DNA from 3 places in the Virgibacillus sp. FSP13 genome. Region 1 is predicted to be linked to each of the others. Evidence: predicted binding sites of a transcription regulator. Region 1 holds the regulator's gene; each other region holds the start of a gene.
The links. The regulator LexA, encoded in region 1, represses DNA repair genes until DNA is damaged. The targets are predictions, from matches to a motif close to CGAACATATGTTCG.
Positions count from the first base shown of each region.

Region 2: a site for LexA is predicted at 3,738-3,751, ahead of ACW2QC_RS03525 (DNA polymerase IV). Genes of this name have one in related genera too.
Region 3: a site for LexA is predicted at 2,662-2,675, ahead of uvrB (excinuclease ABC subunit UvrB). Genes of this name have one in related genera too.

Region 1 covers NZ_JBSVKG010000002.1:125,517-133,505, forward strand. Annotated here, with positions in the region: gene miaA (tRNA (adenosine(37)-N6)-dimethylallyltransferase MiaA) at 1-510, shown strand, start outside; gene hfq (RNA chaperone Hfq) at 549-773, shown strand; gene spoVK (stage V sporulation protein K) at 932-1,840, shown strand; gene hflX (GTPase HflX) at 1,975-3,210, shown strand; gene ACW2QC_RS02470 (methionine gamma-lyase family protein) at 3,218-4,462, shown strand; gene ACW2QC_RS02475 (MerR family transcriptional regulator) at 4,594-4,968, shown strand; gene glnA (type I glutamate--ammonia ligase) at 5,005-6,342, shown strand; gene lexA (transcriptional repressor LexA) at 6,382-7,005, opposite strand; gene ACW2QC_RS02490 (YneB family resolvase-like protein) at 7,293-7,958, shown strand.
Region 2 covers NZ_JBSVKG010000002.1:314,549-322,537, forward strand. Annotated here, with positions in the region: gene ACW2QC_RS03500 (short-chain dehydrogenase) at 48-581, opposite strand; gene ACW2QC_RS03505 (GrpB family protein) at 600-1,115, opposite strand; gene ACW2QC_RS03510 (class I SAM-dependent methyltransferase) at 1,138-1,911, opposite strand; gene ACW2QC_RS03515 (histidine phosphatase family protein) at 2,042-2,632, opposite strand; gene ACW2QC_RS03520 (LysM peptidoglycan-binding domain-containing protein) at 2,750-3,520, opposite strand; gene ACW2QC_RS03525 (DNA polymerase IV) at 3,807-5,036, shown strand; gene ACW2QC_RS03530 (YolD-like family protein) at 5,111-5,461, shown strand; gene ACW2QC_RS03535 (hypothetical protein) at 5,447-5,707, opposite strand; gene ACW2QC_RS03540 (DUF3895 domain-containing protein) at 5,726-6,730, opposite strand; gene ACW2QC_RS03545 (hypothetical protein) at 6,985-7,989, shown strand, end outside.
Region 3 covers NZ_JBSVKG010000013.1:35,059-43,047, forward strand. Annotated here, with positions in the region: gene ACW2QC_RS12225 (YkoP family protein) at 5-541, shown strand; gene ACW2QC_RS12230 (metallophosphoesterase) at 530-1,354, opposite strand; gene ACW2QC_RS12235 (MGDG synthase family glycosyltransferase) at 1,448-2,560, shown strand; gene uvrB (excinuclease ABC subunit UvrB) at 2,738-4,720, shown strand; gene uvrA (excinuclease ABC subunit UvrA) at 4,728-7,604, shown strand; gene ACW2QC_RS12250 (YojF family protein) at 7,809-7,989, shown strand, end outside.

The DNA.
Region 1 (7,989 bases):
TACTTAAAGAAAGTGGATCCAGAACAAGCGGAAAAAATACACCCTAATAATCACCGCCGATTGATACGGGCAATTGAAATCTATGAAACAACTGGAAAAACAATGTCAGAAAATACGCGAGAGCAAGAACAATCTCCGTATGATCCTATTTTTATAGGATTGGAGATGGACCGGGAGTCATTGTATCAGCGCATTAATGAACGAGTTGATAGTATGATGGAACAGGGACTGTTAGAAGAAGTTAAAAACTTATATTCTTTAGGTTTTGAAAATGAACAGTCAATGCGGGGGATTGGGTATAAAGAGTTTATTCCTTATTTGAAAGGGGAACAAAGCCTTGATACGTCAATCGACATTTTAAAACGTAATTCTAGAAGGTTTGCCAAACGACAGTATACATGGTTTAAAAATAAAATGAATGTACATTGGTATACCGTTACACCAGACTCAATTGATGAAAAATTTCGAACTATTTTAAATGATTTAGCAGGAATCTTAGAAGAAAAGTAGAAGTAGTATATATACAGATAGAAAGAGGAGGAAATGCGATGGCACAATCAGTAAACATTCAGGATAATTATTTAAATCAGCTTAGAAAGGATCACATTTCAGTTACCATATTTTTAACAAATGGATTCCAACTGCGAGGAATTGTGAAGGCCTTCGATAACTTCACTGTATTATTTGAAACAGATGGAAAGCAACAACTTATATTTAAACACGCAATTTCAACATTTGCACCTGTTAAAAACGTGGCACTAGAAAAAGAATAAGAAAAATTTAACGGACACTCTCCATGGGTGTCCGTTTTGCGTGATTTAGTAAATAATAACCGCTTCTGGTATCTAATTTCTGTTATGGGCGTTTGTCACACCTATTTTACAAAACGCGTATACTAAAGTGACGAAGGGGTGATGAAGTGGAAACGCAAATGGTACGCAATAAAAATGGGCAAATCAATATTGTTTTCCACGATAAAAAGACCGTGAAAATTGAGAGCGGTACGGAGATAAATCATGTTAAAAATGGCCCATTTACACATATTGATCAGGAATTCTCATCCTTCATTGGTATGGAAAAATTAAAAAAAACCATTAAAGAAATATATGCCACGATTGTAATCAACGAGAGACGTAAGCAAATGGGTCTTAACGGTACAAAGCAAGTGCTTCATATGTTATTTAAAGGAAATCCAGGAACAGGGAAAACAACAGTTGCAAGAAAGATTGCTAAACTATACTTTGAGATGGGTCTATTATCAAAAGGGCAATTTATAGAAGCAGAGCGCGCTGATTTGGTGGGGGAATATATCGGGCAAACCGCTCAAAAAACTCGCTCCATTATCCAAAAATCTATGGGTGGAATGTTATTTATTGACGAAGCTTATTCGTTAGCACGTGGTGGTGAAAAGGACTTTGGCAAGGAAGCAATCGATACACTCGTGAAACACATGGAGGATAATCATAACGACTTTGTTTTAATTTTAGCAGGATATCCGTATGAGATGGAGCGATTCTTATTGCTTAACCCAGGGCTTAAATCCAGATTTCCCTTCATTTTGGATTTCCAAGATTATGATGTTGATCAGCTTATGAATATCGCTAAACAGATGGTTTCACAACGGGAGTATCAGTTATCACAAGAGGCTGAATGGAAGTTACAAAATCATTTATCTAAGAAGACACGGGAAGCTGAACGTAATTTTTCAAATGCCCGATATGTAAGGAATGCAATTGAACATTCGATACGCAGGCATGCAGTAAGGGTGCTTTGTAATGACCACTACACAGCAGATGATTTAATCTTGTTAACTGGTAGCGATTTAGCTTTTACGGAGTAGTTATAGTGGTTCATAATAAAATAATCTTCATTCAGTTAAGTCTTTACTCCCTCCTAAATACTGGGATAAAATTGTGATGTGCTTTTTTCTTTGCTATGATATAGGCATGCCGTAAGAGAAAGAGGTTGATCAACATGCCAGAACAAATTATTATCATCGCTGTAAAAAAGCCAGAACAAAATGATGAGCGCTTTCAATCTTCTTTGGATGAATTAGTTTCTTTAAGTAAAACAGCAGGTGGAACGGTGAAAAAAGTAATCACACAAAATCGTAACCGAATTCACCCTGCTAACTATATTGGTGAAGGTAAAATGGAAGAAATAGCAGAAGAAATAAATGAACTGGAGATTGACTTAGTTATTTCCAATGATGAATTATCAGCTGGACAATCGCGAAACCTTGGGGAACGATTTGGTGTGCGAATCATTGACCGGAGTCAGCTGATTTTAGATATTTTCGCCCAACGCGCCCATACAAAAGAAGGGAAACTTCAAGTTGAATTGGCGCAGCTAGAATACATGCTTCCAAGGTTACACGGGCAAGGTATAGCAATGTCCCGTTTGGGCGCCGGTATTGGTACGCGTGGGCCAGGGGAAACAAAACTCGAAACGGATAGACGCCATATTAGGCGACGAATTTATGATATAAAACGTCGGTTAAAACTTGTTGTTGGCCAGCGTGAACAATACCGCAAACGCCGGAAATCAAATCATGTATTCCAAATTGCTATTGTCGGCTATACCAATGCAGGGAAATCGACTTTATTTAATCGGATAACAAAAAGTCATTCACTTGAGGAAGACCAATTATTTGCTACGCTTGATCCACTTACAAGGCAAATTCAGTTTCCATCTGGCTTCCATTCGTTGCTAACGGATACCGTTGGGTTTCTTCAAGACTTGCCGACGTCCTTAATTGCCTCTTTCCGTTCGACGCTTGAAGAAGTGATAGAAGCAGATTTTATTTTGCATATTGTTGATGTAGCACATCCGGATAAGGAACAGCAGCAAGACACGGTGCTTGATTTACTGCAAGATTTAGGTGCACGTACAATTCCGACATTAACAGTTTATAATAAAAAAGATTTACTAGAAGGGGATTTTATTCCTTCCAATCATCCAGCAATGCTTATTAGTGCTTATGACCAGGAAAATATTCAAGCTTTGTTAAGGAGAGTGGAAACGATTCTGAGAGATGAGTGGGAATGGTATAAAACAACACTTAACCCTGATCAAGGTAAATTACTTCAGCGTCTTGAGCATGAGACCATTATGGATGAGCGGCTTTATGACGAAGAGCTGATGAAATATAAAGTGAAGGGCTATATTCAAGAGAACCATCCATTAACAAGTCAATTAAAGGAGCAGTAATGTACGAATGATAGAACAACAAGCACAACAGGCAGAACTAGATGTGAAAAAGAAACATGACCAAATTAGTAAAACGGTAGAAGTGAATCAAAAACGGGTACTTGATGCATTTAAACATAACCGCGTAAGTGACAGTCATTTTCATTCAACAACTGGATATGGCTATGATGATGATGGCAGGGAAACATTAGAAGCAGTCTATGCGGAGGTATTTGGTGGAGAGGACGCATTAGTAAGGCCACAAATGGTATCTGGAACACATGCGATTTCGACTGCATTATTTGGATTGCTTCGACCTGGGGAAGAACTTGTTTATTTAACAGGTAAACCATATGATACGTTGGAATCGGTTATTGGCAAGCGTGGAGACAATACAGGATCATTAAAAGATTTTGGAATTGATTACAAGGAGGTAAACCTGAGGCAAGATGGCTCGATTGATTATGTGGAAGCAAATCGGTCCATTACACCGAAAACAAAGGTCGTTGGTATTCAACGATCAAAAGGCTATGATGATCGACCATCCTTTACAATTCAACAGATCGAGGAAATGGTGCGATTTGTAAAGGAAATAAATAACGAGATTATTGTATTTGTTGATAACTGTTATGGGGAGTTCGTTGAGAAGAGAGAACCATTACATGTTGGAGCTGATATAATCGCTGGTTCTTTAATAAAGAATCCTGGCGGTGGAATCGTTCGGGCCGGTGGGTATATTGCTGGTCGTAAAGAGCTTGTTTTACAATGTGGCAATCGATTAACAGCTCCAGGATTGGGTAAAGAAACTGGAGCCACATTACATATGTTGCAAGAGATGTACCAAGGATTTTTCTTAGCTCCACACGTTGTTGGGGAAGCATTAAAAGGTGCCATTTTTACAGCTCGATTTTTAGAACTAATTGGATATACAACACAGCCAGACTATCAAGCGGAACGAACTGATTTAATTCAATCGGTCACATTTAAAAGTGCAGAGGAAATGATTGCGTTCTGTCAAACCATTCAAATGAACTCACCGGTTAATTCATTTGTAACACCAGTACCTAGTCCAATGCCTGGTTATGAAGATGATGTTATTATGGCTGCGGGAACATTTATACAGGGGGCAAGTCTTGAATTAACAGCCGATGGACCGATAAGAGCCCCCTATACGGCGTATGTGCAAGGTGGTTTGACCTATGAGCATGTAAAGATTGCCTTGAAGGAAGCGGCTGTGAATCTTATTGAAAAAGGTTTTCTAACACTAAAATAGGGAAAAGAAAAAAGAGGTGGAAAGCCATCTCTTTTTTCTTTTAGCAATAATGTTAGGAAACCTTACATAGATTTGACACAATCCATAACAAAAGGTAAACTAATAGTATTAATCATGAAGGGGGTTCGAAAATGAACGATCAGGATAGACGTTCCATGCCCTTATTCTCGATAGGAATTGTAAAGAAATTAACGGAACTAACGGCAAGGCAAATTAGAAACTATGAAGAACATGGTCTTATTCAGCCTGAAAGAACATCAGGGAATCAACGTTTGTTCTCCTTTAATGATGTTGATCGATTATTGGAGATAAAAGACTTACTTGATAAAGGTATTAACTTAGCTGGTATTAAGCATTTGCTTATCACTAATAAACAGATGCAACAACAAAAGGAAACGTTATCTGAAAAAGAACTTAGAATTATGTTAAAGAATGAATTACATGAAGCTGGGAGAATGGGAAAATCTAGCTTAAGACAAGGTGAATTATCTAGGTTTTTTCAATAAAAATAAAGGTTGATTTGAAAGCTGGGAGGCTAACGAATGAGTTCAAAATTATCGAAGGAACAAATTTATCAAATAATAGAGGAGGAAAATGTTCGATTTGTACGCTTGCAATTTACTGACATGCTGGGAACAATTAAAAATGTTGAAATTCCGTTAAGCCAATTGGATAAAGCGTTAGACAATAAAATGATGTTTGATGGATCCTCAATCGAAGGATTTGTTCGAATTGAAGAATCAGATATGTACTTGCATCCAGATCTAGATACATTTGTCGTATTCCCATGGACATCTGACAAAGGAAAAGTTGCGCGATTTATTTGTGATATTTACAATCCAGATGGAACACCATTTGAGGGGTGCCCAAGGTATAATTTAAAACGAAATCTTAAAAAAATGGAAGAATTAGGTTACTCAGCGTTTAATATTGGCACAGAACCTGAATTCTTTTTATTTAAACTAGATGAACATGGTGACCCATCATTGGAATTGAACGATCGAGGCGGGTATTTTGATTTAGCTCCAACAGATTTAGGGGAAAATTGCCGTCGTGATATAGTTCTTGAATTGGAAGAAATGGGATTTAATATTGAAGCATCCCACCATGAAAGTGCGCCAGGCCAACATGAAATTGACTTCCAATATTCTGATGCAGTGAAACATTGTGATGATATTCAAACATTTAAGCTTGTTGTGAAGACAATTGCGAGAAAACATAACTTACACGCGACGTTTATGCCTAAACCATTATTTGGCGTTAATGGTTCAGGTATGCATGTGAATATGTCCCTGTTTAAGGATGGCGAAAATGTGTTCTTTGACAATGATGGGGATATGCAGCTAAGCGAAATAGCATATCAATTTACAGCTGGACTAATTAAACATGCTACAAGTTTTACTGCTGTGACAAATCCAACCGTAAATTCATACAAACGCTTAGTTCCGGGTTATGAGGCACCGAGTTATGTTGCATGGTCAGCGCAAAATCGAAGTCCATTAGTACGGATTCCGTTTTCAAGAGGATTAAGTACTAGGGTTGAACTTAGAAGTGTTGATCCCGCCGCAAACCCTTATATGGCAATGGCAGTACTTCTTGCATCAGGTCTTGACGGGATTACGTCAAAACTTACTCCACCAGAACCAGTAAACCGCAACATTTATGTAATGGATAAAGCAGAGCGTGAAAAAAATGGGATCAAAGATTTACCAGCAACATTGATGGACGCACTAGGTGAGTTGCAAAAAGATGAAGTTGTTTCAGTTGCATTAGGTGAGCATCTTTATGAGCATTTTATTGAGGCTAAAGAGATTGAATGGGACATGTTTAGAACGACCGTTCATCCATGGGAACGTGAGCAGTATTTAGCGTCTTATTAAAAAATCCCCTTGATACGTATATAACGTATCAAGGGTTTTTTAATGAATGTTCCGGTATAATCCAATTACTTTACCTAGAATCGTAACATTTTGATAGATTAACGGTTCCATTGTTGCGTTCTCAGGTTGCAAGCGAATATGATCTTTTTCCTTGAAGAATCGTTTTACTGTAGCTTCATCCTCGTCCGTCATTGCCACAACAATATCTCCGTTTAGAGCCGTGTTTTGTTGCTTTACAATAACCATGTCTCCATTTAATATCCCAGCTTCGATCATACTTTCTCCTTCGATTACTAGTACATATAAACTATCATCTGGCCCGGCGCTTGAGCTTGGAAGGGGGATGAATTCTTCAATATTTTCTACAGCAGTAATCGGGATTCCAGCGGTAACTTTACCTATAACCGGTGCATAGCGAGCCTCTTCTTTTGGTATATTATTCTCTTCTGACGGATTTAAAATTTCAATTGCTCTAGGTTTCGTTGGGTCTCTTCTAATATAGCCTTTACTCTCTATTCTTGCGAGATGACCGTGGACAGTAGAACTTGACGCAAGTCCAACTGCTTCAGCTATTTCTCTTACAGATGGTGGATAGCCTTTTTTGCTAACCTGGTCCTTAATAAAATCAAGAATCATTTGCTGTCTTTTGGAAAGTTTAGTCATTTAGCAAACACCTCACGCATATTATTTATTGATACTAGTTTATCACTAGAATCATAAATAAGCAAACGTTCGTTCGAAAATGTATTGACAAGATCGTACGTTCGATGTACTATACTAATAGACGAACAATAGTTCTTATCTTAATGAAGGAGCTGATTGATATGTTTGGAAAACTTACAAAAACAGATGTATTCTATCTTGTTACTTTTGCTTTAACATTGGGGTTCTTATACTTTTCAATGGTTACCAGCGCATAGTATACTGATATAAATGAAGGGGTAATTGGATTGAAAGCGATTCTTTATTGTCGGGTAAGTACAGATAAAAAAACTCAGGAAACATCTTTAGCACGACAAAAGCGGGAACTCATCAGTCTTGCAGCACGTTATGAATTCACTGTTGTTGATATAATCGAAGAGCAAGCAAGTGGCTATGATATCGACCGTGATGGTATATTTCAGCTACTTGACTACTTTTCTGCCAATAAAGCGGATTGTTTACTGATCCAGGACGAAACTAGGTTAGGGAGAGGGAATACAAAGATCGCGCTATTTCATCAACTGCATAAATTGAATATATCGATATATACTGCAATTCAGGACGGACAGCTGGAACTTTCCGAATCCGATTCAATGGTTTTACAAATTGTCGGGATCGTTGAAGAGTATCAGCGGAGAATTCACAATACAAAAATTAGACGGGGAATGAAAAAAGCCATCCATGAAGGTTATGATCCAAGTAAGAATTTAGCAAATCGCAATCAAGCACCTGGTAGGGAAAGAAAATCATTTCCTATTGAAGAAGTTGTCAAACTAAGACAAAAGAATTTAACCTTTGAGGAAATTGCTAATACATTAAATGGCATGGGACATTCAGTTTCCAAAGCAACGGTTCATCGAAGATATCAAGAACATCAAGAACAACAAGAACAACAAGAACATCTTAATGCTTGAAACAATTATAAAGGAAAGGTATCATGAAAAA
Region 2 (7,989 bases), 190 kb from region 1:
CAACTAAACCAGTTACACCTTCCAATTTTTCCTCCCATGTACAGGCATTATGGTCTCCTTTCCCATGGTTCCAGCTGTCCGACTACCATTCTTTTTCTATCCTGTTTTATCGCCGTTATGACTCCCTCGGCTATTTCCTTATGAATCAGCCATCTGGAAGTGTCCCCTTCGACTACAAAACCAAGCTGTATATCGCGGTAATGGCAATTTTTTGGCGTTGAAATCTGAGATTGAATTGACTTTAAATGATAGCTGCTGCCCTTAATATGGAAAAATTTATAGGCTACTTTCTGCCGACTGCTGATTTCATCAAGCAATGCTGGAATAGCCTGCGGGGCATCACCATGCAACCATGCAACCACTGTATCAATTGCTCCATAGCTGGCTATTTGATTTTGAATATGTCTTTTTAACGCTCCGGTGTTTTTATAGTCCAGGGAGACAGGATCTACATTCGATGCTGAACAAACGGTTTGGAGGAGATTCAGCTTTTCCCTGTTTCGAGCTATGACTGAAGTATGGTTACATTGTTGAATAATCCATTTCGAAACATCCCTCAGCATCCCTGTTCCGCCAACAATAAGCGCATGGTGATATGATCATCGCCTTTCCTGCCACGCTATTGCTTGTCTTTCTATTTCTAAAACAAGCTGTTCTTTTCCTTTTATGTATGCTTCTATGTCATTGGGAAATCGCTGGGCCAATGTTTCTTTTAGATCCCCATATTTTTTGGCTGTATTTGGATGTGCACGCAAATAATCCCGAAATGCAATGTGACGTTCACCTTCGTGATCACCTGATTCAAAAATATGAACATGATGCGTGCGGTTGTCTCCACCTTTCTGAAAATATCGCCGCCCAGGTATCCCATTCTCACCCTTTGCTTCATAGCCGATTTTCTTCATTGCGTCGTTAAACGAATCAACCGACTTGATATTTTTTACCAAGGGCATAATATCGATAATCGGCTTTGCCTTTAGTCCTTTTACTGATGTGCTGCCAATGTGATAAATGCTAACGATCTCTGAGCCAAAAATCTTACGTAATTTATTAGCTTCTTCCGTAAACATCGAAGGCCATTTCTCATTATATGGTGTTACTCTAACTTTTCTCATTGCATTCTCCTAGCCTTATTTATTACTTCCTTGCTATCCAAATCGTCCATCGATCTTTCTCCATAATTGGTCCATCTTGTATCGACTGATATACATGGTCAGCAAAAAATGATACCTGTTGATCTGACAATTCATGTAAGATCGAGCGTCCGTTCCTCGATTTTATATCACGGATCAGCTGGTCTTTGTTCGGATACGTTTCTCGTACTTCCCAAATTTTTATTTCCTCCGTGGATGTAAAACCTACTCTCTTCAACTCGGCTTTAACGACCGGAGAAGCATATCTCCTTTTTGTTTCCATTTCTGCAAGATGTGGGAATAAGGAAAATAAGTAACCACGAATATGATGACTATTCCCTTTTAATAGACAGTCTTCTGGTGTTCTATCTTGTACCAATAGTGTCCCCTCTGGTCTCAAAATTCTATAGGCTTCGGAAAAGCAAGAAGTTAAATCATCGAGATGGTGAATGAGTGCTCTTTCTAAAACTAAGTCTGCATCGTCATCTGGAAGCCCAGAACAATAAGCGTCCCCCAATTTTAAATTTATTTGTTTATACAAGCTACAATTTTGTTTAGCTCCATTAAGCATAGCCTTTGAAAAATCAATTCCAGTGATGAAAGGAATACCTATGTTAGCTAGTGCTTTCGCATATATCCCTCCACCTGTACCAATATCTACCGCCTTGTTAATTTTCCGTCCTTGAATAATTGTTTTTACTGCGGACAACCATGTATCATCGGCTTTTCTTGTCACATAACTATGTTGATTCTTTTCATCATGAAAGTTTATCCCCATTAAAATTACCCCTTTATGTTAGATACCTTTAGTTTACAAGAAGAATAGCTACCTTGATAATACAGGTTTCAAATAGGTTACAATCACATTTTCTTATTGTACATACGGAATGAATTAGTTTGATAGAAAGTTAACGCAACGACTGCGCTGATACATATCTTGTACAATTATGCAACTCCAGATTCCATATATCTTTAGTCTTCTTTAGGATGGTCAGTGAACAGTTGTGAAGTGATTCCTCAACATCCTCATCAGGCAGCATTTCTCTCAAAAGGGATTTAATAAAAGATCCATGGCTGACAATTAATATGTTCTTGCCATTTTGTTCTTTCAAAATTTCATCCATTATCGATCGGCCCCTTGCCATAATACTTTCGCTATTTTCTTTATGTAAATCCAATTCCCGCCAATTAGGACCCCATTTTGCTATTCGCTCTTCCTCTGTCGTTCCTTCGATCATTCCACCACCATTTTCGCGTAGCCTGGGATCGAAATGAATCGTTATATTTTCCAGTTTACTTCCAATTATCTCAGCGGTTTGTTTCGCCCTTGCTAGATTACTAGAGTAGATCACGTCCCAATCCTTAACTTGTAAATGATCGGCAAGTTCTTCCGCTTGTAAAATCCCTTCCTCGTTAAGTGGTACATCAGTACTCCCTTGCGCCCTTCTTTCTCTATTCCAGTCCGTCACCCCATGGCGCACGAATCCAATTTTTGTCATATTTCCACCCCTAATTAGCCTATAAAGTTCCTCAACATTTCTAGTTTTTATTGTAACATAATAATAAATAATGAAGATTGAAAAAACTCGACTTGAAAAAATACACAATGTTACTTTCTAGTCCACGATCGTAACCTCTACTGTTCTTCTACCCCAGTTATACGCCTGCTCCTTCGTCGGGAGGTGTACATCGATTGTATTCCCATTTATAGCGCCACCTGTATCGGCCGCGACAGCATATCCGTAGCCTTCTACATAAACTTTTGAGCCAAGCGGGATAACGTCAGGATCAACAGCAATTACTTTTGCATTGGGATTCTCATGCAAATTCACACCTGTTGCGGTTATTCCCGAACATCCCGAACAGTAGGCAGTGTAAGCTGTTGCTTCAACAGATAATGTTCTTCCTTCTGCTTTTGTTTGTTGTTTCCCGACCTGTTTACTTGCTTCCTTGCTTACCTGAGTCTCAGATTTTTGGGAATGGGCATCTGTGTTAATCGTTGCTTCTACTCGTTTTGATTCTGGCTGGGGTTCCGGTCCATTTACAATCAGCTTTTGTCCAATAATAATTAAATCAGAAGAAAGATCATTCCATGCTTTCAGATTCGCAACAGTTACTTCATCACCATATGCTTCACTGATCCCACTTAGTGTATCTCCCTCCTGTACGGTATAATACTCTTTTTTAAGTTTTAATTTTTGTTTCGAATAAATTAGCGTTGATTTTAATCCATTTACCTCCATCAGTTCGTCCACGGTTGTATGATGGTTAATAGCTATATCCCAAAGCGTGTCACCCTTACGTACTTCATATTCGGCTGCAGAAACGGTCATTGTAGAAATGAACAACATAATTAAACCAAGACATAAAGGTACTAACTTTCTCATTTTGTTGTCCCCCTTTTAATTACTGACAAGCCTATCCTACCACGGTATCTCCACCTCTGCGGTTACAGCCTGTTTAAAAAAGAGTGACATGCTTTACAAATGAAATAAGTTATGATTAATCGGTTCTATTCACTTTTTCCCCCGCATAAAATTCGCCAGGACAATCTATTTTTTTATATAAAAATAACCGTTCATTCTAACAATTACCATTGCATAAAGAACGTGTATTCGCATATAATAAAATAAAAAGAACAGAACACTAGTTTCCTCAAAAGGAGTCTTATGAATGAAACGGGTTATTTTTCTGGTTGATATGCAGACGTTCTATGCTTCCGTGGAAAAAGCGGAGAATCCAAAACTGAAAGACAAACCAGTAATTGTGTCAGGCGATCCGGAGCGACGGAGTGGAATTATTTTGGCTGCCTGTCCCATTGCCAAGAAATATGGGGTAAAAACTGCTGAAGCATTATGGGAAGCAAAAAATAAATGTCCGGAAGCTGTCGTTATACGGCCACGCATGCAGCGATATATTGATGTGTCATGCCAAATCACCGAAATATTGGAGCACTATACCGATCTTGTGGAAGTATTTTCGATTGATGAACAATTTTTAGACATTACCGGAAGCCAAAAACTGTTTGGGGATCCATTTACCATTGCCAAAAAGATACAGCGAGAAATCATGGAGGAAACAGGCATCTATGCGCGGGTTGGCATGGGGCCGAATAAAGTATTGGCAAAAATAGCTTGTGATGCGTTTGCCAAGAAAAATCGGACTGGAATTTTTCAATTAGATAAATCCAACATGAAAGAGACGATGTGGGAACTCCCAATTGGTAAAATGTTTGGTGTTGGCAGCCGGATGAGACATCATCTGCAACGAATGGGTATTCAGAAAATTGGACAGCTAGCAAATTTTTCTGTAGATGCGCTAACCAAACGTTGGGGAATTAATGGGCAAGTTCTATGGCAAACCGCAAACGGAATTGACTATGCCCCAGTAACAACAAAAACACACGACGGACAGAAGGCGGTTGGACACCGCATGACATTACCTCGGGATTATGAAACGTTTGACGAGATAAAAGTGATCTTATTGGAATTAAGCGAAGAAGTTGCTCGACGCGCACGGGCCGATGGCTATCGAGGCAACACCGTCTCAGTCAGTGTCGGGGGCGCAGATTTTTCTTTCAAAACCGGATTTCACCGGCAGATAAAGCTGGCATCACCGACCAATTTTGGCATGGATATTTTCCGATCGGCATTGCATTTATTCCGGATACACTGGGATCGACAACCCATTCGAAGTGCCGGGATAACATTATCACAACTGCAGCCAGCCGATCCTTATCAATTAAGCTTTTTCGATTTGTCATTAAAAAAAGAACATCTTTCTCAAGCCATGGATGATATCTATACAAAATATGGACCAACCGCCATCGTCCGGGCATCTTCACTAACAAATGCCGGGCAAGCGTTTAGTCGAGCTGAGAAAATTGGCGGGCATTACAAATAAGAGAGGATATTCAAGCGGCGAATCGTTTCGCTGGACTTGTAACGACTTAATTATAAAAGGAGTGAAAAAGTAAAATGAATCCAAATAAACTAACCCCAGGTCGTAATGTAATGTGGGAGTCCAGCCGCATGATGCTGCCGGAGCATAAAGCGCGGATCCGTCAACACCAAAAAGAACTGACGAAACGAACAAAACCGATTCTGGATGAACAGCAGATTGAGCTATTTTCCCAGATGATTTCAGATGCCATGCAGCAGGGCTCCAACTTAAAAATCCAGATTTTCCACCCCTACCACGACTGCTATGTGACAGGAAAAGTCCAGAAAATAATCCCCGAACAACAGCTGAAGTTAGTATCAGCTGTTGATAGCGAGTGGATTTCTTTGGATGAAATTATTGATGTTACTGTTTTATCCCGCCATTAACGGGTAGTAAAACTCCATTTCAAAAATTCGAGAGGGATCAAGAATTATAATTGGGGTCAAGCCCCGGTTCTGTTCAGTGGGCGATGAAAAAACCCACTGAATGAAGTTTTTTGACTTTTTCTGTGACATAATGGTCATGATAGGAGTGGAAGATCTGCCATCGATAGATTCCAATAAAGCGTCACTGCTTTCACGAATTTGAAAATATTCTTCTACTGAAATAGACTCATTTTGATATAAATCCATTGCGATATCCCTCTTCACCTATTGTTTGACCATTTTTTGTTCCTGATCAATAGTTCTATAAACACGATCTACGGCTCCTTGTTTTCCAACAAATGCAAGAATACCCTGTTCAGTAAGATTTTCTAAAAAGCTACAAACATGTGGAAATATCTTATACTTGCCGCTAGAGAACGTATCACCTGGAGCAGCATGGATGGTAACCAATTCTTCACAAACCTCGCTAGCAAAGAATTGTGGCTCAGTTAAACTTTCTAAAAATACCATAACCGCTAATTGGAGTTTCTGCTCCAGCTGTATGTCCGTTCCATGACTTATTACCTCTCCTATCTCTAACTTTTCAGCAACCGCCTGTCTTTTCTTGGCATACTCTTCTTCCCGCTGTTTTTGTGCTTTTTCTCGTTCTTGCATGACGACAAGCCTTTGTTGTCTTTCTTGCTCTTGGTAAAGTTCCGCTACTTTTTTCTTCAACCTCACTACTTGCCTATCTAACAATGGAATATTTAAATCTAGATGTGTTTGTATATCGTTAGGAATTTGAACATCAGGATGAATTTTATCTAATCCTTCTGATACAAGCGTCCAGTTACTGGAAATTTTGACTAATATTTCGTCCAACTCAAAGTCTATTCGTTCAATTCCTTTCACAATCTCCCTGACAAGATGGGGTGGTATGCCTGTATGTTCTTCAAAATGTCGAATGCCAAACTTCTTTGTCTCCCCTGTTTCATGATTTTGCACAATATATTGGTAGCGGAGTACTCGGCCACACTCACAAAATAATAGTGCCTCATTTTGCCAATTTGGGCCAGCATCTAAATAATCGAGCAGTTCCCACTGTTCGGCTACCTTTTCCGTATCTTCATCAGCAACATTTCCCGCCTTTTCTTTCGCTAGTACATTGGCAAAAACAGTTCTTCTCCCACGTTTTAAATAATCATTCACAAACTTCTTCTGCTGCTCGGTTAAATCATCAAGTAATTTATCTCTTTCGCGCTGTGTTAAATAGTCGCCTTGCCAAGACATGAATTCCCCTCCCATCAAAATTATCGCTTCACTTTGTTTTAGTCCGATCTATATATTGATCAATATTCGAGGTGAATCAGCAAATATCCTTTATTTTCAAGACAAAGAATAAACGTCAATAGGTTAGTTAATCAATAAACTAGTAGTACACGGAGAACTACGATAGCTATCCACTTCTTTAAAACTACCATCATTTCAGATATCCTAGAGAAAACATATTTATTATTTTTCAGCAAATAAGGAGGATACTATCTTTGATTTCTTACATAGAAAAAAAGGAACAATGGTACAAACATTTTGCAACGCTTCCTGTAGATGAGCAATATGACATGTTCATGGATTTGCTAGAGCAGAATGTACCCGACGATGAATTGATCGAAGACGATTTTGGCAGTGTATTCGTTGACCTAAAAAGCGATCTAGTCAAAGAAAAACAGTATGAAAAGGCGATAAATCTTATTGAAAAAACCAGGGAATCAACTTCAAAATTCTACCAAAAAGAATTTCCATATTCGAGCAACTTTGCGGTTGAATACTATCTTTATACAAAGGATTTTGACAAAGCGCATGCCCATCTTCAACCTTTTATTACGAAACCAGGGCACGGATATGATATGTTTACTCCACTATATGACAAGATCCGTTTCTATCAAATGGATGAGCTCGCATTAAAATTGGCTAACATATTGCATGAACCAATAATGGAAAGTAGTGAATTAATAGTTGGAGCAGAATCAGACTTGACAAATCTAATTTTTTATAATGTTTTTCAGGAATTCTATACAACATCAGAACAAAATAGAGATATGCCCAGTTATCAACAGTTAAAAGATACAGTGAAAAAATTCGAATTTGACGAGACACTGTCAGAGGGAGAGCTTTCCGAAATTTATCATACGCTAACGGCAGATAAAGAAACGCCTATTTTCACTAGTAATGAATGGGATAAAATGGTTCAAGACAATCCAAACCGCGCAAAACGTAACCTTTATTGGCAGTTTGCGATATATATGCTAAAGCGCGGAAACTTTCACTTCTCCATAAGTGCAAACATATGGTTTTCATATTGCAAAATGCTATTGGAGAAAGAGTCGCTCGCGAATTTCAGTTTTCAATATCAAGATTTAGATGAATTAATTGGGCGATTTTTTGGATTTTTCTCTAATGAAGAAGAAAGAGGTTTTGCCGTATTATGGGGTATACCATACATTTATGATTTTCTTCGTGACCAACAACTCGTAACCAATGAAGTCTATGAT
Region 3 (7,989 bases), on a different contig from region 1:
CGAAATGAAAAGCTATTTACTAAGCGTGTGGAATGCACTCGACCCTATTTATTTTCGTATGACCCGTTTACATTATGTAACGGACCATGAACAACAAAATACATTATTTCGCGTTAGGCTAACCCGATATAAAGGAAAGTCGGCCGTGCTAAGCGATGGTACAATAATTAATAAAAATGATTTACTCATAAAAATTCACTTGCACAATGTAAAGATGCTTCGTGATCTGAACCAAATTAATAGTGAGATGAAGCGAGGGGTGTATGTTTATCATATGATTAAACGCTCTTTGCCTCGGCTCGCCAATTTTGTAAGGATGCATCAGAAAACAAATGAAATTAAAGGTATTATTGGGATAACAACTTTGTATCGTGGTGCAGACCAACTAGGATTTGAGATCTATCCAATCAGTAATTTTTATTATATTCTTTATAAAAAGTTGACTTTCCTGCCGATTAATTTCTTGGGAAACACACCATGTCTTCAACAGCCGGTATATTTGTTTATGTCGAAAGAGCAATTGTTGAAGCTAGGATTCTGATTGCGTTGTAATATGATGAAAAGTAATTTCTGGTCGACTGCCAATGCGGATATTTAATCCTGTTTGACCTAATCCCTCACTAATGTAGTATGGCATGTTGTTTTGCTTATGCAGCCCTTTAATAATATGTTGGCGTGCAAGTTTTCCCATTTTAGCTAGATGGTATGCTTTTGGGTAACATATTTGTCCACCGTGAAAATGACCTGCCATCAAATAGTCAAATTTATAACTGTCCATGTCCAGCACTACTGTTGGGTCATGAGTCAGAATTATGTTAGTCCCATTTTTAACATGTTGAAAAGCTAATGGGATATTACTTCGGTTTGTACTATAGTCATCAATGCCGATAATATTTACCTTGTTTCCGTTTATTGTGATTGTTTCACTAGCATTTTGTAAAACATGGCAGTCATAAGTTTCTAACAGCATTTTGAGTTCATGAAGTTCCGTGTCATGGAGGACGTAATCATGATTGCCAAATACTGCATAAATACCATATTTCGGATGTAAACGCTGGAGAACGGCAAGATAAGGTGCTAGTTTTGGAATGCTTCGTTTGCGATCTAAGAAATCCCCTGTTAAGGCGATGATATCAAACGATTCATTCCTTAGTTTAGTTGCTAATTGCTCCGGTGTTATCGAAATATGTTCTACATGTATATCGGAAAGATGCAGAATGGATAATGACTGGTTTAGATTGTTTGGTTGGCTTGCGACTGTAATTTTATTGATTGTAACGTCTTTTGTGTTTTTATATGCTTTGTAGATAAAAATAATAAAAATGATCAGAATAAGCGTAAGTAAAATTTTCATAGAAGAAAGCTCCTCTCCACTCAAAATTATACCATGCATCTTTAGACTGGTTGACAGGTAATTGATGGGATTAGCTACATGGAGATGATCGCAATGAATCAACGAATAGCAGCATTGTTTTTGCCATTTATGCAAATTCAAACAGGGCATCATCATGTTGCAGATGCGTTAATACATGATTTGAAAAATTGTGAGCAAAAAATAACTTGTGATAAAGTGGATATCTTATCCTATAGTTATGGAAAAATCGAGAAAGCAGTGTCATCCACATATTTGGCGTGGATCAAACGATTCCCGAATGTTTATAATTGGCTTTACCAGCATGCAGCATATAACCGAAATGTTCACTCCGGTCGTCATGTTCTCTACGAATTATTATTTACATATTTTTTTAAGCGATTGATCCAGGAGAAAAAGCCTCGGATAATTTTTTGTACACATGCGCTTCCTTCCATGATTGCCAGTAGTTTAAAAGAGAAAAAACAGCTTGATGCGATAATTATTAATGTGTATACGGATTACTTCATTAATCGTGTATGGGGCTTACATGGTATTGATTATCATTTTGTCCCAACTGCTATGGTCAAAAATTACTTAGTAGCCCAAGGAATTCAAGCTGATCGTATTTTTATTACAGGTATTCCAGTCCATGCTTCATTTTCGAAACAGAGAAAGAAGCGGCAGACAACAAGGGAAATCACACTGCTTGTTACTGGAGGAAGTCTTGGGGTTGGAGCAATAGCGCGTTTACTGGATAAAATATGGGAAGATCGTCTGCGGTTTCATATTTTATGTGGTAAAAATATAAAGTTGTTCAAAGAAATTAAACGGAGAGGTAACCCGAATGTAATCCCCCATTCTTATATAACAAGCAGAGACGAGATGAATGATTTATATGAACAAGTGGATGCTGTTGTGACAAAGCCAGGCGGTGTCACCATAAGTGAAAGTTTACAAAAGAAAAAACCGATTTTTGTTTATAATCCATTGCCGGGTCAAGAGGAAATTAACGCGGATCAGTTGCAGCAGCAAGGATTGGTAATACGAGCAACACTAAACGATTTGGAACATCAAATTATTAACTTTTTCTCAAACAGCCATCAAAGGGAAAAGTACCAGCAAACAATCAATGCATATCACAAAAATCTTGTTGGTGAACCAATATACACAATTGTTGACAAGTTAATAGCTACCCGTACAAAATAAAAAACATCAGCGACTGGCTGGTGTTTTTGTGTTTAGGAAAGAATGATTTTATTGGTTGAAATTCGGGTACAATGGTCAGTAGCAATAATAAGCAAAATGTTAGAATATTTGTTCGTGTTTATGTTAAACTAGATGAATAATGGCAAGATGATTCTGAAGATGAACGGAGGTTGCCTTGTGGAAGAACAGTTTGAACTAGTGGCTAAATATGAGCCTCAGGGAGATCAACCGAAAGCAATAAAAGAAATAGTTGAAAAAGTGTTGGCGGGTCAACGCCATCAAACACTACTTGGTGCAACGGGTACAGGGAAAACATTTACTGTCTCAAACGTTGTCAAGGAGATCAATCGACCAACACTTGTCATAGCACATAATAAAACATTGGCGGGTCAGCTTTACAGTGAGTTTAAGGAATATTTCCCGAACAATGCTGTTGAATATTTTGTAAGTTTTTATGATTATTATCAACCAGAAGCATATGTACCTTCTTCAGATACATTTATTGAGAAAGATGCTAGTATCAATGATGAAATCGATAAATTACGCCACTCAGCGACGTCATCACTTTTTGAACGACGTGATGTTTTAGTAGTTGCTAGTGTTTCCTGTATTTATGGGCTAGGTTCACCAGAAGAATATGGTAGTCACATGCTTTCATTAAGGATGGGAATGGAAAAAGAACGTGATCAATTGTTGCGTGATTTGGTAGATATTCAATATGCAAGAAATGATATTGATTTTCAACGTGGTACATTCCGTGTGCGGGGGGACTCTGTTGAAGTAATTCCAGCTTCACGAGAAGAGCATTGTTTACGAGTTGAATTTTTTGGTGATGAGATAGACCGAATCCGTGAAGTTGATGCACTAACAGGGGAAATAATTGGTGACCGGGAACACGTAACGATATTCCCTGCTTCCCACTTCGTTACACGGGAGGAAAGACTGAAGAAAGCGATTGAAAATATTGAAAAAGAGCTAGAAGAACGATTAAAAGAATTACGTGATCAAAACAAACTGCTGGAAGCGCAGCGACTAGAACAACGGACAAATTATGATATAGAAATGATGCAAGAAATGGGCTTTTGTTCGGGAATTGAAAACTATTCAAGGCATTTGACGTTGCGCGAGGAAGGGGCAACTCCATATACGCTGTTTGATTATTTTCCGGATGACTTCCTGGTGGTGATCGATGAGTCGCATGCTACGTTACCACAAATTAGAGGGATGTATAATGGTGACAGAGCTAGAAAACAAGTGTTAGTTGATCATGGATTTCGGCTTCCATCAGCATTGGATAACCGACCATTGAAATTTGGTGAATTTGAGAAACAAACCAATCAGCTCATTTACGTTTCGGCAACTCCTGGACCGTATGAGATGGAGCACTCACCGAAAATGACTGAGCAAATTATTCGTCCAACTGGTTTGTTGGATCCCAAAATAGACGTTCGCCCAATTAAGGGACAAATTGACGATTTAATTGGTGAGATTAATGAGCGAACAGAGCGCAATGAGCGAGTGCTCGTTACGACACTGACGAAGAAGATGGCGGAAGATTTAACGGATTATTTAAAAGAGCTTGGTATAAAAGTTGCTTACCTACATTCGGAAATAAAAACATTGGAGCGGATCGAAGTTATTCGTGATTTGCGAACAGGAAAATATGATGTACTCGTTGGGATTAACTTATTACGTGAAGGGCTTGATATACCGGAAGTTTCTCTCGTTGCTATTTTAGATGCAGACAAGGAAGGATTTTTACGTTCCGACCGTTCGTTAATCCAAACGATGGGGCGTGCAGCAAGAAATGAACATGGTGAAGTTATTATGTACGCTGACAAAATTACAAAATCCATGCAGGTTGCGATCGATGAAACGAATCGTCGTCGTGAAAAGCAAATGGCATATAATGATGCACATAATATTACTCCGAAAACAATTAAAAAAGATGTACGCGATGTAATTCAAGCAACCATTGCAGCCGAAGATCAGGAAACATATGATGAAAAGACGAAGGATATTTCGAAGTTACCGAAGAAGGAAAAGAAAAAACTTATCGAGAATATGGAGAAAGAAATGAAAGATGCAGCCAAGGCGCTTGATTTTGAAAAAGCTGCAGAATTGCGCGATATTGTTCTTGAACTAAAAGCGGAAGGATGACCGTCTTATGCCTAGTAAATCTATACAAATAAAAGGTGCCAGAGCACACAATTTAAAAAACATCGATATAAACATTCCGAAAAACAAACTTGTTGTCTTAACTGGCTTATCAGGATCAGGTAAGTCATCACTTGCATTTGACACAATTTATGCGGAAGGCCAGCGCCGTTATGTTGAATCCCTTTCTGCATACGCACGCCAGTTTTTAGGACAGATGGATAAGCCTGACGTTGATGCAATTGAAGGACTATCTCCTGCGATATCGATAGATCAAAAGACAACGAGTAGGAATCCACGTTCAACAGTCGGAACAGTTACAGAAATCTATGATTACTTACGTCTGCTTTTCGCTCGGATAGGTCGCCCGACATGTCCAAAACATGGTATCGAAATTAGCTCACAAACCGTACAACAAATGGTTGATCGTATTTTGGAATATCCAGAGCGCACTAAATTACAACTTCTTGCCCCAGTTGTTTCTGGACGTAAAGGGGAACATGTCCAAACGTTTGAGAAGTTAAAACAAGAAGGATATGTCCGGATTCGTGTAGATAAAGAGATGCGTGAGGTAACGGATGAAATCAAACTCGAGAAAAATAAAAAGCATTCAATTGAGGTTGTGGTAGACCGGATCGTTGTAAAAGATGGGATTGCCGGCCGCCTAAGTGATTCAATTGAAACAGCTTTAGCTCTTGGTGAAGGCAATCTAATTGTCGATGTGATTGGTGAAGAGGAATTAAAATTTAGTGAAAACCATGCATGTCCGATTTGTGGATTTTCGATCAGTGAACTGGAGCCTCGCCTATTTTCCTTTAATAGCCCATTTGGAGCGTGTCCAACTTGTGATGGATTAGGAACCAACTTGGAGGTTGATCTTGATTTGGTTATTCCAGATTGGGATAAAACGTTAAATGAACACGCGATTGCCGCTTGGGAACCAATTAGTTCGCAGTATTATCCGCAGCTATTAAAAAGTGTTTGTACCCATTATGAAATTGATATGGATACACCGATTAAAAAACTACCAAAAAAACAACTAGACATTATTCTAAATGGGAGTGGAAAGGAAAAAGTCCATTTTCATTATGTGAACGATTTTGGTAATGTACGTGACAACCAAATTATGTTTGAAGGGGTTTTAAATAATATTGCGAGACGTTTTCGGGAAACATCATCAGACTTTATTCGGGAGACGCTGGAAAAATACATGGCCCATAAAAATTGTCCTACCTGTAATGGATATCGATTAAAAGAAGAAGCACTTGCTGTATTGATAAATAATTTGCACATCAGTCAGGTTACAGACTTTTCCATTACCGAGGCAAAAGAATTTTTCAATAGTCTTAATCTAACCGAAAAGGAAGAAAAAATTGCTCAAATGATTTTGAAGGAAATTGGTAATCGTCTTGAGTTTCTAAATAATGTTGGGCTTGATTACTTAACATTATCCCGTGCTGCCGGGACACTTTCTGGTGGAGAAGCCCAACGAATCCGCTTAGCAACACAAATTGGCTCTGCATTAACAGGTGTATTATACGTGTTGGATGAACCATCAATTGGCTTACATCAGCGTGATAACGATCGCTTAATTAATACGTTGAAACAGATGCGTGATTTGGACAACACATTAATTGTTGTCGAACATGATGAAGACACAATGCTTGCGGCCGATTGGTTAATTGACATTGGGCCTGGTGCAGGAGAGCATGGTGGTGCAATTGTCGCGAGTGGGACACCTGAGAAGGTGATGAAAAACAAGAAATCTTTAACCGGTAAATATTTAGCGGGGAAGGAATTTGTTCCCCTTCCAGTCAAACGTCGAAAACCAACCAAAAAGCAAATTGAAGTAGTCGGTGCTGAAGAAAACAATTTAAAAAATGTAACAGCTAAGTTTCCTCTTGGGTTAATGACAGTCGTAACGGGTGTTTCCGGCTCGGGTAAAAGTACGTTGGTAAATGAGATTTTATATAAATCATTAGCTAAAGAGCTTTATCGTGGAAAACATAAGCCGGGAAAACATAAAAAAGTTAATGGGATAAATAACATTGAGAAAGTAATTGATATTGACCAATCACCAATTGGACGAACTCCACGGTCGAATCCGGCAACCTATACGGGTATGTTTGATAATATCCGTGATGTGTTCGCACAAACGAATGAGGCCAAAATTCGCGGCTACAAAAAGGGACGTTTTAGCTTTAATGTAAAAGGTGGACGTTGTGAAGCATGCCGAGGTGATGGCATTATAAAAATTGAAATGCACTTTTTACCGGATGTCTATGTTCCGTGTGAGGTTTGTCATGGCAAACGCTATAACCGGGAAACATTAGAAGTGAAATACAAAGGCAAAAATATTGCTGATGTTTTGGAGATGACCGTTGAAGAAGCACTGGACTTTTTTGCCAATATCCCTAAGATAAAACGAAAGCTGCAAACCGTTTATGATGTTGGACTTGGATACGTCAAACTAGGTCAGCCTGCCACAACATTATCCGGTGGGGAAGCGCAAAGGGTGAAATTAGCTAGTGAATTGCACCGAAGATCCAATGGCAAATCATTTTATATTTTAGATGAACCGACAACAGGATTACATGTAGATGACATTAAACGATTGTTAAATGTACTCCAACGTTTGGTTGACAATGGTGACACTGTTTTAATTATTGAACACAATCTTGACGTTATTAAAACAGCCGATCATATCATTGATCTCGGTCCTGAAGGCGGAGACCGTGGTGGGCAAATTATTGCAACGGGAACACCAGAACAAATTGCGGAAACTGAAGTATCGTATACAGGACGTTATCTGAAGCCCATTCTGGAACGTGATCGAAAGCGGATGGAAGAAGTGCTTGAGGAGAAAGAGAGAGTTGGTTCAAAGTGATGTTATAGGCAGTAAGTCCTTTATGGGTTTACTGTCTTTTTCTGTTCGAACTGGTCTGACAGAAATCATTTAAAACTAGTTTTAGCTTGCTGAACCTTCGCTGAATCAATTAATCTAACGAAATCGGTAAGCGGTCAAATTTTTTGACGCATTCCCTTCATTTAGGTAATGTAAAAAGAGAAGTTTCTGGAGAGGAGCAAAGCAATGAAACCAATTGAAATCGAAAAAGTACAAGAAACATTTGAACGTTTTATTAATAAAGACGTCTATGTACATTTAGAAACAACCAATGGTGCATATGCAAGTCATTTTGATGATAAAGCATACAATGTTGGAGCCTATATTCGTAATGCTAAAGTGAAATTTTCCCAGGCAAAAATTGTTG